DNA from 2 places in the Kitasatospora sp. NPDC088351 genome. Region 1 is predicted to be linked to the other one. Evidence: riboswitches for the same ligand, from Rfam matches in the RefSeq annotation. Region 1 holds a riboswitch; the other holds the start of a gene.
The links. A riboswitch is a leader RNA that binds a small molecule or an ion and turns the genes downstream of it on or off. The one in region 1 is predicted to bind magnesium.
Positions count from the first base shown of each region.

Region 2: linked by a shared signal. The riboswitch ahead of AB0P06_RS14780 (magnesium and cobalt transport protein CorA) and the one ahead of AB0P06_RS04795 (NRAMP family divalent metal transporter) in region 1 are both predicted to bind magnesium.

Region 1 covers NZ_JBFBIL010000004.1:148,804-156,268, reverse strand. Annotated here, with positions in the region: gene AB0P06_RS04805 (ABC transporter ATP-binding protein) at 1-28, opposite strand, end outside; gene asnB (asparagine synthase (glutamine-hydrolyzing)) at 272-2,104, shown strand; M-box (ykoK) riboswitch at 2,267-2,440, shown strand; gene AB0P06_RS04795 (NRAMP family divalent metal transporter) at 2,792-4,435, shown strand; gene AB0P06_RS04790 (YoaK family protein) at 4,603-5,268, shown strand; partial or broken gene AB0P06_RS04785 (Uma2 family endonuclease) at 5,293-5,544, opposite strand; gene AB0P06_RS04780 (hypothetical protein) at 5,650-6,318, opposite strand; gene AB0P06_RS04775 (PadR family transcriptional regulator) at 6,754-7,278, shown strand; gene AB0P06_RS04770 (ABC transporter ATP-binding protein) at 7,275-7,465, shown strand, end outside.
Region 2 covers NZ_JBFBIL010000016.1:74,162-81,626, forward strand. Annotated here, with positions in the region: partial or broken gene AB0P06_RS14775 (SIP domain-containing protein) at 1-151, shown strand, start outside; gene AB0P06_RS14780 (magnesium and cobalt transport protein CorA) at 886-2,055, opposite strand; M-box (ykoK) riboswitch at 2,427-2,597, opposite strand; gene AB0P06_RS14785 (alpha-L-glutamate ligase) at 2,700-3,608, opposite strand; gene AB0P06_RS14790 (response regulator) at 3,860-6,484, opposite strand; gene AB0P06_RS14795 (heme NO-binding domain-containing protein) at 6,494-7,033, opposite strand; gene AB0P06_RS14800 (adenylate/guanylate cyclase domain-containing protein) at 7,350-7,465, opposite strand, start outside.

The sequences.
Region 1 (7,465 bases):
CGGTCCTGATCGGATCGGTGCGGGACACACTTTCCCCCTCATTGAGCTGTTCGGCTGCATATGCAGGTGAACTATATATGCAGGGCGACGACTGCTCGTGCCATCGGGGTGGCAGAAAATGTGTCCGATTCCGCTGGAACCGCAGGTGACCACCGCCCGACTGGTGGACCGGGCGCCGCCGGGCGACGGCCCGTCCGACCCACCCGCCCCGCCTGTCCCACCCGCTCCACCTGCTCCGTCCGACTCTGTCCGCCACAAGGAGTGCACGCGCATGTGCGGAATCACCGGCTGGGTGTCCTTTCATCAGGACGTCCGCCACAGCGCCCCCGTCATCGAGGCGATGACCGCGACCATGGCCCTGCGCGGGCCCGACGCCGGCGGGATCTGGCTCGGTGCCCACGCCGCGCTCGGTCACCGCCGCCTCGCCGTCATCGACATCGACGGCGGCGCCCAGCCCATGGCCGACCGCCAGGAAAACCCGGGCGTGGTGCTGACCTACAGCGGCGAGGTCTACAATCACCACCAGCTCCGCGCCGAACTCCGCGCCAGGGGACACCGGTTCGAGACCCGCAGTGACACCGAGGTGGTGCTGCGCGCCTACCAGGAGTGGGGCGACGCCCTGGTCGACCGGCTGGAGGGCATGTACGCCTTCGCGATCTGGGACGAGCGCGCCGAGCGGCTGCTGCTGGTCCGCGACCGGCTCGGCGTCAAGCCGCTGTTCTGGACCGCCGTCGGCGGCGGACTCGCCTTCGGCTCCGAGCCCAAGGCCCTGTTCGCCCACCCCGAGGTCACCCCCGCCGTCGACGCGGACGGCCTGCGCGAGGCCTACAGCCTGCTGTTCAACACCGGGCCCACGGTCTGGGCCGGCGTCCGCGAGGTGCACCCCGGCGGCCTGCTCGTACTCGACCGGGACGGCATCCGCGAGCGCCGCTACTGGGAGCTCCAGGCCCGCCCGCACGCCGACGACCTGGACACCACCGTCGAGCGGGTGCGCTCGCTGGTCAACCGCGCCGCCCGCGCCCAGCTGGAGGCGGACGTCCCGCTCTGCAGCCTGCTCTCCGGCGGCCTCGACTCCACCGTCGTCACCGCGCTCGTCGCCGACGAACTCCGGCTGTCCGAAGGCCCGCAGGCCAAGCTGCGCTCCTACGCCGTCGACTACAGCGACCAGGCCGAGCAGTTCACCGGCGACGTGCTGCGCACCGGCCACGACACCCCTTACGCCGCCGAGGCCGGCGCCTTCATCGGCAGCGACCACTCCACCGTGGTCCTCGACCCGCGCACCCTGCTCGACATCGAGAACCGCCGGGCCGTGGTCGTCTCCCGTGACTCGCCGATCGGCGTCGGCGACATGGACACCTCGCTCTACCTGCTGTTCGGCGAGATCCGCAAGCACTCCACCGTCGCCCTCTCCGGCGAGGCCGCGGACGAGGTGTTCGGCGGCTACCCGTGGTTCCACAACCCCAAGGCGCTCGCCGCGCAGACCTTCCCGTGGCTGCTGGTCACCGGCGACGAGGCCGCCATGCCGATCAACCCCGACCTCGCCGCCCACCTGCGGATCGGCGAGTTCCGCGACGACACCTACCGCACCTCGCTGGCCGCCGTCCCGCACCTGGACGGCGAGAGCGCCGCCGAGCACCGCCAGCGCGAGATGCAGCACCTCTCGCTGACCCGCTGGCTGCGCCAGCTGCTGCACCGCAAGGACCGCCTCTCGATGGCCCAGGGGCTGGAGGTCCGCGTCCCCTACTGCGACCACCGGCTGGTCGAGTACGCCTTCAACGCCCCCTGGTCGATGAAGAGTTACGACGGCCGGGAGAAGAGCCTGCTGCGCGCCACCGGTCAGGGCCTGGCCCCCGACTCGGTGCTGTGGCGGCCCAAGAACCACTACCCGGCGACCCACCACGCCGACTACAACAGCGGCCTTCAGCGGCTCGCCCGGGAGGCGCTCGACGCGCCGCACGTCCGCGACATCGCCGACGAGACCGTCATCAAGGCCAGCCTCGACACCCCGGCCGACCAGTTGGAGTGGGGCCACCGGCTGCGGCTGGAGCGGGTGGTGGACCTCGCGCTCTGGCTCGACCACCACCGCCCCGCGCTCGCCCTCTGAGGCCTGCCGCCCGCGCCGCCCGCTCCCGCCCCGGACACCCCCGGGCCGGGAGCGGGCCCCGTTCCACCCGCTTTCGCCCAGGTCCCGGTCAAGCTTCTACAAAGCTGTAGAGACCCGTTCGGCGGAGGGGCTATGCTTCTCAAGGTTTGACAGAAGACGAAGAAGGCACCTCGTTCGGTGAGGCGTCTTCACGGACACAGGCCACTGACCCGACGACGTCGAGAGACGCCCAGGTTCAGGACAGATCCTCCCGACTTAAGGGTTGATCCCAAGTGGCTTCCCCGCCAAGGGGATTACGCCGTGAAGTGCCAAAGCTCTGACGAGTAGGGGTGTGCCGGCCCGGCGGGTCGGCCCGCTCCTTGCCGTGTCGATCCGGCGCACCCGTGGTGCGTCGCCGGCCGGGAGGAGGCGAGAGACATGGACGGTAGTAGTCCGGGCCACAGTCGCCCCGGCCCCCGCCTGCTTTCGCTCACCCCCGGCACGCGGTAACAACCTCCCCCGCGCGCACTCCTGACGCACCGTCATGTCCCGCCGCCCCCGGCCCGGCCGTGACGCGCGTCCGGCGCGCCGCCATGCCCGCCCGGCCCTTTGCCGCCGCGGGCCGCGGTGCCGTGCGCCCGCAGGGGGGATCGCTGCTGCGCGCCCCCGACCGGCCCCCTCGCAGAGAAGGGGTCAGGGAGGCACGTCATGACGAACGTGATGCTCGACCCCGAGGTTCCCACGCCGCGTGCGGCCGTACTGGACGACGCCCACCTGGGCGACATCAAGGGCGCCCTCGGCACCATCCGCCTCGACGACGACACCCCGCGCCACGGGCTCTCCGCCCGGCTCAGGACGCTGCTCGCGGTCATTGGTCCCGGCCTGATCGTGATGGTCGGCGACAACGACGCCGGCGCCTTCGCCACCTACGGTCAGGCCGGCCAGAACTACGGCACCCACCTGCTGTGGACGCTGCTGCTGCTCGTCCCCGTCCTCTACGTCAACCAGGAGATGGTGCTCCGCCTGGGCGCCGTCACCGGGGTGGGCCACGCCCGGCTGATCCTGGAACGGTTCGGCAGGTTCTGGGGCGCCTTCTCGGTGATCGACCTGCTGCTGCTGAACGCGCTGACGCTGGTCACCGAGTTCATCGGCATCACGCTCGCGGCCGGCTACCTCGGACTGCCCAAGGCCCTGGCCGTCGTGCTGGCCGCCGCGGTCATCATCGCCTCCGCGTTCACCGGCTCGTTCCGGCGCTTCGAGCGGATCGCCATCGCCCTGTGCGCAGGCTCGCTGCTGCTGGTACCGGTCTACTTCCTGATCCACCCGTCGGCGACGCGGATGGCCCGTGACCTCGTCGTGCCGAACCTGCCGGGCGGCGCCGGGCAGTTGTCCACCGTGATGTTGCTGATCATCGGCATCGTCGGGACCACGGTGGCCCCCTGGCAGCTGTTCTTCCAGCAGTCGTACGTCATCGACAAGCGGATCACCCCGCGCTTCATGGCCTACGAGAAGGTCGACCTGTGGATCGGCATCGTCGTCGTGGTCGTCGGCGCCGCCGCGATGACGGGCTTCACCGCCGCGGCCTTCGCGGGCACCGACGGCTTCGGGCAGTTCACCGACGCGGCGGGCATCGCGCACGGCCTGGCCGCGAAGGCGGGCGAACTCGCCGGGGTGCTCTTCGCGATCGCGCTGCTGGACGCCTCGATCATCGGGGCCTTCGCGGTCTCGCTCTCCACCGCGTACGCGGTCGGCGACGTGCTCGGCGTGAAGCACTCGCTGCACCGGGGCGTGGGCGGGGCCAAGGGCTTCTACGCCGTCTACGCGGGCCTGGTGACGGTGGCCGCCACCATCGTGCTGATCCCCGGCTCCCCGCTCGGTCTGCTCACCGAGGGCGTCCAGACCCTGGCCGGCGTGCTGCTGCCGTCCGCCTCGGTCTTCCTGCTGCTGCTCTGCAACGACAAGGACGTCCTCGGCCCCTGGGTCAACGGGCCCCGGACCAACGCCTTCACGGCGGCGGTGGTCGGCGTCCTGGTCACCCTCTCGGTGGTCCTGACCGCGGCCGTGCTCTTCCCGGACATCAGCGCCGACACCATCCTCACCGTCATGGCGGTCTGCGGCGTCCTCGGGGTGTCGGCCGCCGGGTACTCCTTCGTCCGCAGGCGCACCGGCACCGAGAAGGACCGCATCGACCGCACCGGGCGGGAGAACTGGCGGATGCCGCCGCTGGAGACCCTCGCCCGGCCCACGGTCTCCACCGCCTACAGGATCGGCATGGGCGCGCTGCGCGGCTACCTGCTGGTCGCGATGGTCCTGGTCGTCGTCAAGATCGTCCAGGTCGCGCTCAACCACTGAGCCGCCGAGCCTCCGGGCTCGCCCCGACCGACCTGCGGGCCCGCCCGGTGCTCGCCTGACCGGGATCCCGGGCCGACGGGCGTAGAACGGAGTACCCGCGATCATCGAAGCGCACCACTGGAGGACACAGGGTGAAGACCGACCGCCGCCACGGCCCGCTGGTACCGATGCTGCTGGTGCTCACCGTCGTCACCGGGCTGGTGGACGCGGTCAGTTACCTCGAACTCGGCCATGTCTTCGTCGCCAACATGACCGGGAACGTGGTCTTCCTCGGCTTCGCCCTGGCCGGCGCGGCCGGGCTCTCCGCCACCGCCTCGCTGGCCGCCCTGGCGGCCTTCCTGGTGGGCGCGTTCGCCGGTGGCCGGCTCTGCGAGCGGCTGCCCGGTCACCGGGGAAGGCTGCTCGTCGCCTCGGCCGTGATCCAGGCGGTCCTGCTGGCGGGCAGCACCGCCCTGGCGGCCGTGGCCGGCCACACCACCGACGCGGCCCGGTACGGCCTGATCGGCCTGCTCGGCTTCGCGATGGGCCTGCAGAACGCCGTCGTGCGCTTCCTCAAGGTCCCCGACCTCACCACCACCGTGCTGACCATGACCCTGACCGGCCTGGCCGCCGACCGCGCGGGCGCCCGCCGTCTCGCCTCGGCCGTCTGGATGTTCGCCGGCGCCCTGCTCGGCGCCCTGCTGGTGTTCCACGCCACCGTCACCACCGCGCTGGCCGTGGCACTCGCCCTGCTGATCGCGGTCGCCGCCGCCACCCACCGTGCCGCCACCCCCGCCCCCGGCGGGCCCACCCCGGCCTGGACCCGCCCGGGGGGCGCCGGGGACAAGCCCTGAGACGTGTCCGACGGTCGGACGCCGTCAGAACCCGCCGGTGTCGAGGCTGAGGCCGAAGGGCTCCGGCAGGTGCACGGGAGTCCCGAACGGGTGCGGCCCCTCCACGTGCGTGTAGCCGAGCTTCCCGGGCTGGGAGAACAGCGTGCAATCGCGTTCCTGGCGGTCCACCAGCAGGTACACGGGCGCCCCGTACTGCGAGTGCCGGCGGCGTTTGGCCGTGCGGCCGGTGTCACCGTTCGACGGTGACGTGACCTCGACGACCTGCTCCACCGTGCGGTGCGAGATCTCCGCGAACGCCCTGACCCAGTCGACGAGTTCGGCCGGCAGCTCAAGGGTGGGGCGGCGGCTCGCGGCTGCGGGTGAATCGGCCATGGGCGCAGCTCAGCCCTCCTGAGGGCCGCCCGGGCTGCGGCTGCCGCGGCCGCTCCAGAGCGGTTCCAGGCGGGCCCAGGACCGCTGCCACTCCTGGTCGGCCCGCCGGTCGAGGGCGCGCAGCCGCAGTGCGAGGCCGCCGCCGAGCGCGGCGGCGAGGGCGGCGAAGCCGGAGAGGCCGGTGCAGACCGCCTCGACCGCGACGCCGACCCGGGTGGCCGGGGGGTCGGCCCGTCCGCCGTCGTCGTCCACCCAGACGGTGACGGTGGACCCGGCGGTGGCGGAGCGGGGCGCCTCGGCCCGGCCGGTGTGCTGCTGCCCGTCGGGGTACGTCCAGGAGACGGTGACGTCGGCCCGGCTCTCGTAGCCGCCCGCCCAGCGGCTGTTCGCGGCGTTGCCGGGCCGGGCCGCGGTGAGCAGGACGGCGTCGACCCGGTGCAGCCGGGCGCGGTCCGCCGAGGCGTCATGGTCGGCGGCGTGGAAGGAGAGCAGCGCGGCGCCGACGGCGGCGGACAGCGCGAGGAGCAGGCCCAGGAGCGCCGCGGCCCACGCCCGGCTGCGGGACCGGTCCAGCGGTCGGACGAGCGGATCGCGGCGGGCGCCGAGGGCCCGTCGCAGGTGCCGGCCCGCCCGCCGCGGCAGCGACGCGGCCCGGGTCGGGCGGGGTGTGCTGGACACGATGCGTGCTCCTCCGGGGTGTTCGCCGGGCTTCGGCATCCAATCTCTCTCCGCTCCCGGTCCGCGCACAAGGGCTGAGCGGACCGTACCGGCCGGTCCCGTACCGGGACCGGCGGCCTGACGACAGGGACGTTCGGCCCTCGGCGGGGGAGGGGGTGGCAGGGCAGGCTGGTCCCGGCCGCGTCCTCTTGTTGCCGGGACGCGGCGAGGTCCGGCCTGCTGTGGGGGCTCGCCGGGCCGCGGTGTGGAGCAGGGGGCGGACGTGGGGCCGTCCCCTGCTCACGCATGTCCCGCCCGGCCCGGCCGCTCCCGTGCGTCAGCGCCCAGCCGGCCCTGATCGCCTCCTGACCGCCTCCTGATCGATGTTCGAGCAGCTCAGCGGACTATTCTCGCCAGCTATACACTCGAAGTATACGTCTGGTGTATGGTCAGCTCATGAGTGTTCCTTTGACCCTTCTGGGCCTGCTGGAGCGAGAGCCGAGCCATGGCTACGACCTCAAGCGCGACTACGACGCCTTCTTCGGGCGGGGCAAGCCCCTGCCGTACGGCCAGGTCTATGCCACGCTCGGCCGACTGGCCCGGGACGGCAAGGTCGTGCCCGCCGAGGCGGAGCCCGGTGACGGTCCCGACCGCAAGCGCTACGTCATCACCGAAGCCGGGGTGACGGAGTTCGAGACCTGGCTCACCGAGCCGGTGTCGCCCGAGCCCAATCTTCAGACGGTGCTCTTCACCAAGGTCGTCCTGGCCCTGATGCTCGGCCGCGACGCCGAGCTGTACCTCGACACCCAGCGCGCCGCCCACCTGCGGCGGATGCGCGAGCTGACCGAACTGCGGCGCACGGGCGCGCTCGTCGACGCCCTGCTCGCCGACCACGGACTGTTCCACCTGGAGGCCGACCTGCGCTGGATCGACCTGACCACCGCCAGGCTGGACGCGCTCGCCGAGGCGGTTCGGTCATGACCCACCTGATCGAGGCCCGCGACATCGAACTCGCCTTCGGCGAGACGCCCGCCCTGCGCGGCGCCGGTCTGGCCGTCGACGCCGGCGAGGTGCTCGCCATCATGGGCCCGAGCGGCTCCGGCAAGTCGACGTTACTGCACTGCCTGGCAGGCATCCTCGTCCCCGACGCGGGGGAGGTCCACTTCGA
Region 2 (7,465 bases), on a different contig from region 1:
CGAGGCCGCCGCCGTCCGGGAGCTGCGCCGCCACCTCGTCGGCGAACGCGGAATCGACCGCCGCGCCGTCTGCTTCATGGGCTACTGGCGTACCGGACGCACCGAGGACCAGCGCGCCGACGAAGGCCCCGCCGCCGACACGGACGACTGAGCCCCCGGTCGGTGCACACCGCCCCGGCGCGCGGCCGGGCACCCGCCGGTCCCGGACCGCTCCACGTCAGCGGAGTGCCGCCACGTGGTCCGGCCGCAGGGGCCGCCCGGTCAGTCCTCCTGGGTGGCCGTCAGACCCCACCGGATGGCCCGGCGAGGAGCAGCACCGCGCCCAACGCCCCGGCCGCACCGACCAGCGCCCGCTTCGCCGTCTGCTTCATCGCGATACGCCCTGACGATCCGTCCGGACCGGCCGCACGTGGAACCGCGCGGCCGTCCGTCGCCGTTCTTCGGCACCCGAACGACCCTACGGCGGCCCACTGACAAGTGCGGCGGACCAGCCCGCTACCGGTACTCCCGCAGCCGCGGCCGGACGCCGATCGCCAGGCCGGTGCCGAGGGTGACCGCCTCCTTCAGCCGCCCGGCCGGGGTGCGGGACGAAGGTACGAGAAGGCGTCCGCCCCCTGCCCCGCGGCGACGGGGCAGGGGGCGGCGCGGGCCGTGCCGTCCGGCGGGGAGGCGCGGTTCAGCGCACGGCGATGACGGCCTCGGCAGCGACGACCGGCGGCCGCGGATGCGGCGGGCGGTCGTGGTGGTGTGCCGGGCGGTTCATGCCCTTCATCCAAGCCGCCGGCGCGGGCGGGGGGCAAGCCCCGCCGGCCCGCCCTGACGGAACCCTGACGCCCTGTCCGAACGTCGTGCCGCTCAAGGCGGGTCACGGGCGAGCCGCGGCACTCAGAGCCAGTTGCGGCGCTTGAACACCAGGTAGAGGCCGGTGCAGACGAGCGCCATCAGCCCGATCGCGAACGGGTACCCGAACGCCCACTTGAGCTCCGGCATGAGCTCGAAGTTCATGCCGTAGACGGTGCCGATCAGGGTCGGCGCGAAGAGGATGGCCGCCCAGGAGGAGATCTTCTTGATCTCGTCGTTCTGCACGTGCCCGGCCTCGGCGAGTTGCTTCATCTCCTCGTTCTGCCGCTGCGAGACCAGGGTCGCGTTGACGGTCAGGATGTTCTGCAGCATCTGCCGGAAGCCGTCCACCCGCTCGGCGGCGTACGTGGCGTGGTCGGCCACGTCCCGCAGGTAGCGCTGGAGCTCGTCGTCGGTGCCGTACTTGCCGAAGCCCGCCTCCAGGCTCTTCATGATCTCCAGCAGCGGACGGGTGGCCCGCTGGAACTCGATCACCTCGCGGGAGAGTTCGTAGATGCGGCGGGACACCTGCGGGTCACCGCCGAACACCTCGGTCTCGATCTCGTCGATGTCGTGCTGCAACCCGGCGATCACCGGCGCGTACCCGTCGACGACCGCGTCCAGCACCGCGTACAGCACCGCCTCGGGGCCGAGCGCGAGCAGCTCCGGGTCGGCCTCCAGGCGGCTGCGCACCGCGGAGAGGTCCGGGGCCTGCGAGTGGCGCACGGTGAGGACGAAGTCGGGGCCGACGAAGAGGTGGATCTCGCCGAAGTCGACCTCCTCCACGTCGTCCAGGTAGCGGGCGGCGCGCAGCACGACGAAGAGCGTGTCGCCGTAGCGCTCCAGCTTCGGCCGCTGGTGGGCGACGATCGCGTCCTCGACCGCCAGCTCGTGCAGGTTGAACCGCTCGGCGGCCTCCAGCAGCTGCGCCTCGGCGGGCCGGAACAGGCCGATCCAGGCCATCGTGCCGGGCTTGCCGGGCAGCTGGCGGTAGATGTCGGCCAGGCTGGCGGGTTCCTCGACCCGGTGCCCGCCCCGGTAGACGGCCGCGTCCACGACGGAGCGCTCCAGCGTGACGGGCTCCGCGGGCTGGTCGGGCCTCGGGTCCATCGAGTGCTCGGGCGCCGGCTGCGCGTCGCCGCCGCGCGGCGTGGTGACGGAACGGGAGAACGGACGCTTGCTCGCGCGCACGGCGCGCACACGCCAGTCGGACATGGCGGGGTACCTCCACGGGTCGGTGTCCGCCGCTGCCGAGGCCGGGGGCCGCGGGGTCGGGCGGGGCGGGGGCGGGAGGCGCCCGGCCGTCCTCCACCGCGCACGGCGCCCGGACCACGCGGCCGGAGCCGCCGCTGTCAGCGGCGGGCGGTACGGCGGCGGGGTGCGGGAGCGGTACGGGAGGAGAAGTGCCGGGTGCCAGGAGAAGAGGGGGACGTCCTGGGGCGGGGCCGACTTCGGCCCGGACTACTGCTCTCCACAGGTCTCACCTCCTCGCCGTCGGGGCGCCCGTACTCGGGTCGCCGTTACCGGGGCCATCAGGGAGATCCACACCGCGCGCCGCGGGCACACCTGGCCGCGGGACGGGCGGGGCACCCCTGATCTCGTCAGAGCTTTGGCACGCCACGGCGTAGCACCCGGGGGTGCAGCCACTTGGGATCACCCCTTAGGCCGGGGAGACCTGTCCTGAACCTGGGCGTCTCTCGACGTCGTGGGGTCAGTGGCCTGTGTCCGTGGCGACGCCTCACCGAACGAGGTGCCTTCACAACTGTGCCAAGTCTAGTACCCGCGCGACCGCGCCCTTGACCAGGGCCTCCGCCGAGGCCTCCACCGGGGTCCCGACGGGCCCGGGCCGCCGCTTCGGCTCAGCCCAGTGCGAGGTGGGCGGCGGTGTACGGCAGGGCGACCGTCTCCAGGCCCCCGACGCTGCCGAACACCGGGTGGACGTTGACCTCGAAGACGACGCCGCCGTTCTCCGCGCCGAGGTCGACACCGCCGAGCGGCAGGCCCAGGGACTTGGTCGCGGAGACGGCCAACTCGGCCAGACCCGCAGGCAGTTCGCCGTCCTCCAGCAGCTTCGAGACGGCGCCCTGGATCTCGTTGCAGGGCGCGTCCGGATCCGGCTGGACGTGCTCGACCGCGCGGACGACGCGCCCGCCGAGCACCACCACCCGGTACTGGTGGCGCCGGCCGTCGGCGTTGAAGTTCCCGGCGTCGCGGGCGATCAGCCAGTCGGCGCCCGAGGCCACGTAGTGGTCCGCGGCGGCGGTGAGCTGGTCGCGGGTGGTGACGTGGAAGACATCGTTGCCGCCCATTCCGACGGTCGGCCGGGCCCAGACGTCGCCGCCGAGGCGGTCGAAGGCATCGACGGCGGCCTCGGGGGTCGGCCGGGAGAGCGCGATGGTGGGCATGTGCGCGATGCCGTCCCGGCTGAAGCGCTCGACGGTCCGGTCCTTCTCGGTGGCCGCCCGCCAGCCGTCCGTGTCGGTGCCGAGCGAACGGGCGCCGTACGCGCGGAGCCGCTGCTGGCAGGCCTCGAAGGCGCGCCGCTTGTGCGGCGGTATCTCGTAGACCAGCACGGTGTCCGCCGTCACGGCGAGGCCCTCGGCCGGCACCTCCAGGCGGAGCCCGCCGTCGGCGGCCGGGCCGATCCGGCCGGTGCCGCCGCGCATGAAGTGCCGCGCGTCGAGCAGGACGGGCGCCCGGCCGGTGAGCATCCGCGCGGCGGTGGCCAGAGTCTCCCGGCTTCCCTCGGTCGAGCTGTGATCCGTCATCAGAACGAGCTCGCTTCGCGGCATGCCGCCATGGAACAGGCCCCGCCCGGCCCGGGCAAGAGCGTGTTCCAGGCCTGGCCCCGCCTCCGGTGGCCGGAATCCTCTTCGTTCCCGGTCGGACCGGGGCCGGGTCGGTGCCCGCGTCCGGGCCCTGGCCGAGACCGCTCGGCTGCTCGATGCCCGTGGTGGCGGCATCGGCATGCTTCACATCAGCGACCTCTTCCTCGCCCGCGGCCTCTGAGCGAGGCGAGTCAACCGAGACTGTGGCTTTCCAGTTCGGTGAGAATCTCGAAGAGCTGACTCTTCGCGCGAAGGAATTCGTCACTCATTGCACTCACACTGAATTCCCCAAGGGTTTCCGCGCGGGCTTGTGCTTCGATCTCCGCTGCCATATCGGCCAGCACGTCAGCCCCCAGGGCCCTGGCGCTGGACTTCAGCGTGTGAGCGGCCCGCCGCACCTCGTCGTTCTGCTGACTGCCCGACATGGCGGATATCAGTTTCGGCGCATCTTCCACAAACAGCTCGGCCAGTTCAGCAACCGAGGAAGCCCCGCCCAGGTCGTCACAGAGACGCTCCAGAACCTCTCGGCTGACCGAAGTGTCGGAGTGCTCCGGCTGCGGGGTGGTGTCCTGCTCGCCGCCGGGTGCGGACACACGGCTCAGCGCTTCAGCCAACTGGTCACTCTTTATCGGTTTCGCTATGTAGTCGTCCATGCCCGCGGCAAGGCAGATTTCGCGGTCGCCCTGCATCGCGTTCGCCGTCATCGCGATTATGTAAGGACGGCGGCCGGCCTCAAGCATTTGATTGATCTTCCGCGACGCCTCGAGGCCGTCCATGACGGGCATCTGCACGTCCATCAGCACGACGTCGTAGCAATCATTGAGGACGGCATCGACGGCCTGACTGCCGTCGTCGACTATCTCGGCGGTGTGGCCGAGTTTCCGCAACATCAGCGTAGCGATCTGCTGATTCACCGCATTGTCCTCGGCCAGCAGGATTTTCAGATCAGAAGACGCGCCGTCAGGAGACGTACCCTTGCTCGGGGAAGGGCTCACCCCGGCGGGTTCCCGCTTGCCCACGATGACCGTCACAAGCGCATCATGCAGCTGCGAAGCCCTTATAGGCTTGGTCAGGACCGCGGAGAATTCTTCACGGTCGATCAGTTCTCTGGACGTCACCAGTGAGGTTGCCAGTATGAGCGGCAGACGTTCACGACCCAGGATCCGGTGGATCCTCCTGGCCAGCTCCACGCCATCCATCTTCGGCATCATCATGTCGATGACTGCCACATCAAACGGATCGCCCGACTCAAGTATTCTGAGGGAATCTTCGGGGAAGGCCGTTTCATAGGGCACCATGTTCCATGAATCAGCGTGCCGCCTGACCACTTCGCGGTTGACCGCATTGTCATCGACAATGAGCAGGCGCTTCAGTCGCAGTGGTTCTTCCGCGACAGGCGGCAGACTGCCTTCGGCGACCTCCAGATTGATTTCGAAGCTGAAGACAGAGCCGACGCCGCTCTTGCTCTCCACCTTCATGAAACCATCCATCATCTCGACGAGGCGCTTGCTGATCGCCAGCCCCAGGCCCGTCCCCCCGTACCGGCGAGTGGTGGACGAATCCACCTGGCTGAAATCCCGGAAGAGTCGATCCATGCGATCTTCAGGGATGCCTATACCCGTATCCGAAACGGAAAAATGCAACCGCGTGGCCCGGTCGTCCCCGTCGACATCCTCAGTGGTTCTCACCGAGACTACGACTTCACCGGTCTCGGTAAATTTAATCGCATTGGAGAGGAGGTTGGTCAGTACTTGCCGGAGGCGCATTCCGTCGCCGACCAGCCTGTCCGGAACGTCAGGCTCAACCAGGCAGGCAAGTTCGAGCGATTTTTCTGCGGCACGGGTGGCAATCACCCCGACCGCGGAATCCATCATATCGCGCAGGGAGAACGGCCGGCTCTCCAGCTCCAGCCCGCCGGCTTCTATCTTGGAGAAGTCCAGAACGTCATTGATGATACCAAGCAGGGCCTCCCCGCTGGAATTGATGATATCAACAAAGTTTCGCTGTTCGGACGTCAGTTCAGTAGACAGCAGCAATTCAGTCATCCCGATGACTGCGTTCATCGGGGTCCTGATCTCATGACTCATGGTGGCCAGGAACGAGCTCTTGCTGCGGGCCGCGGTCTCCGCGACCGAGCGCGCGTCCTGCAACTCCCGCTCTGCCTTCGCCCTTTCAACCACGCGTGACAGCTGAGCGCCGACCTGAATCAGCAGCTTCGTGAGCATCTCGTCCTGGCTGATTTTTCCCGGCGCGGCAAAGAACTCAAGCACAAAAATGACTTCGGATTCACAGAAAACAGGAAGCGTCAGGAACTCGGTGATTCCGAGTTCACGACAGGACTTGATGTAATCTATTTCTTCGTCCTCGCTGCCGACGGTGCCTGTCAGCGCCTCGGTGGACAGCAGGGCGCGTCCGGCCGGCCCACGCCCCCGGGGGACCATGAGCCCATCATTCGCCTGCAGCGCTCGCAGGTGTTCCGGATCGTCCGCCCACCAATAACGCGAGTACGAGGCAAGCATGCCGCTGTCCGGCGAGAACGACAGCGCATGACCGGCCGGGCACCCCGTGAAGGTGCATATTCCTTTTACCGCGGCAAGCAGTGGATCGCTCACCTGGAGCGCGTTGTTGCATGCCGCAGCCACCGACTCCAGCAGTTCCAGACCCCGCTGCTTCTCGAGCTCCTGGTTCTTTGCGTCATGCAGCTTGCGAATCATTTCCTCTGATATCAGCTCGGCCTGCCGCCGCGCCTTGCGTTCCTTGTTCAGTAGGCTTTCCAGCAGAGCTGCTTCCCGATCTATATTCCGCTCACGCTCCACCGTAATCTCCTATGACGCTAGCCTTACTTCAAATACGCATTCTTCGTCCCCTCGCCCGGTGCATCTGGGCTGCTTGATCTGAACGGACTCCCCGAAGTGAACGGCCGCACCCTCGATAAGTCCTTCGCCGAACCAGCACAGCTGTCGTTCCGACCTGTAGCTCATGATGAGTACATCATCGGACGACGTATCGAATCTGAAACTCGGCACATCGGCACCGGGATAGAGCCGCCTCACTTCGGGATGTATGATGTCGTTCAGTGTCAGCAGGAAGGTTCGAGCCGAGCTGTGTCTTTCGAAGAACACGGGATATCTTTCGGCGAAGATCGGCAGCGCCTCGCGCCCCAGCCAGCGAACAATTTCGTCTTCTGACATACCGAACATGGACGCCGCTTCGGCAACTATTTTCAGGAACTCGGCATCCGGGTAGTTGCCGAGCGACGTATACACTCCCTCAACACCTGCAGCGTTGATCAGGTCTTCCCATGCGGTCAGGCCGTACTTCTGCGAGACCACCTCATTGAAGAGATCAAAAACGACGCCCTTCATCGCATCTCATCCCCTTGCCCTGACGTCTCGACGGCAACCAAGTCCACGGATCCGAGGGTGCCGGCTTTCACGAGTGCCGCGATTGATTCTCGAATGCCACTTTATGCGAAGACATCTTCATCGCTTATTACTGTGGCGTCTCCAGCAGCCGCATATTGAATGAGCGGAACCAGCATACGCCCGCCCGGACACCGGTGCGACTGGAGGGGAGGATGGCAGACCGGTCGCCATGGAGCGCTCTTGCCCCCGTACACCTTTGGCGCCGCGCGTGAGCCGGTACAGTGCGCCTTTAGGGCCTTTAGGGCGCGGCACGCCTTCAGCCGGCGGCGGCCCCTTTCGATCCATCTCCCCAGACACCGACGGAGGACCGCTTCCCGCGAAGGGATATCTCTCCGACGAAGACGAGGTCGTCGGAATGCCTGCTCAGCATGG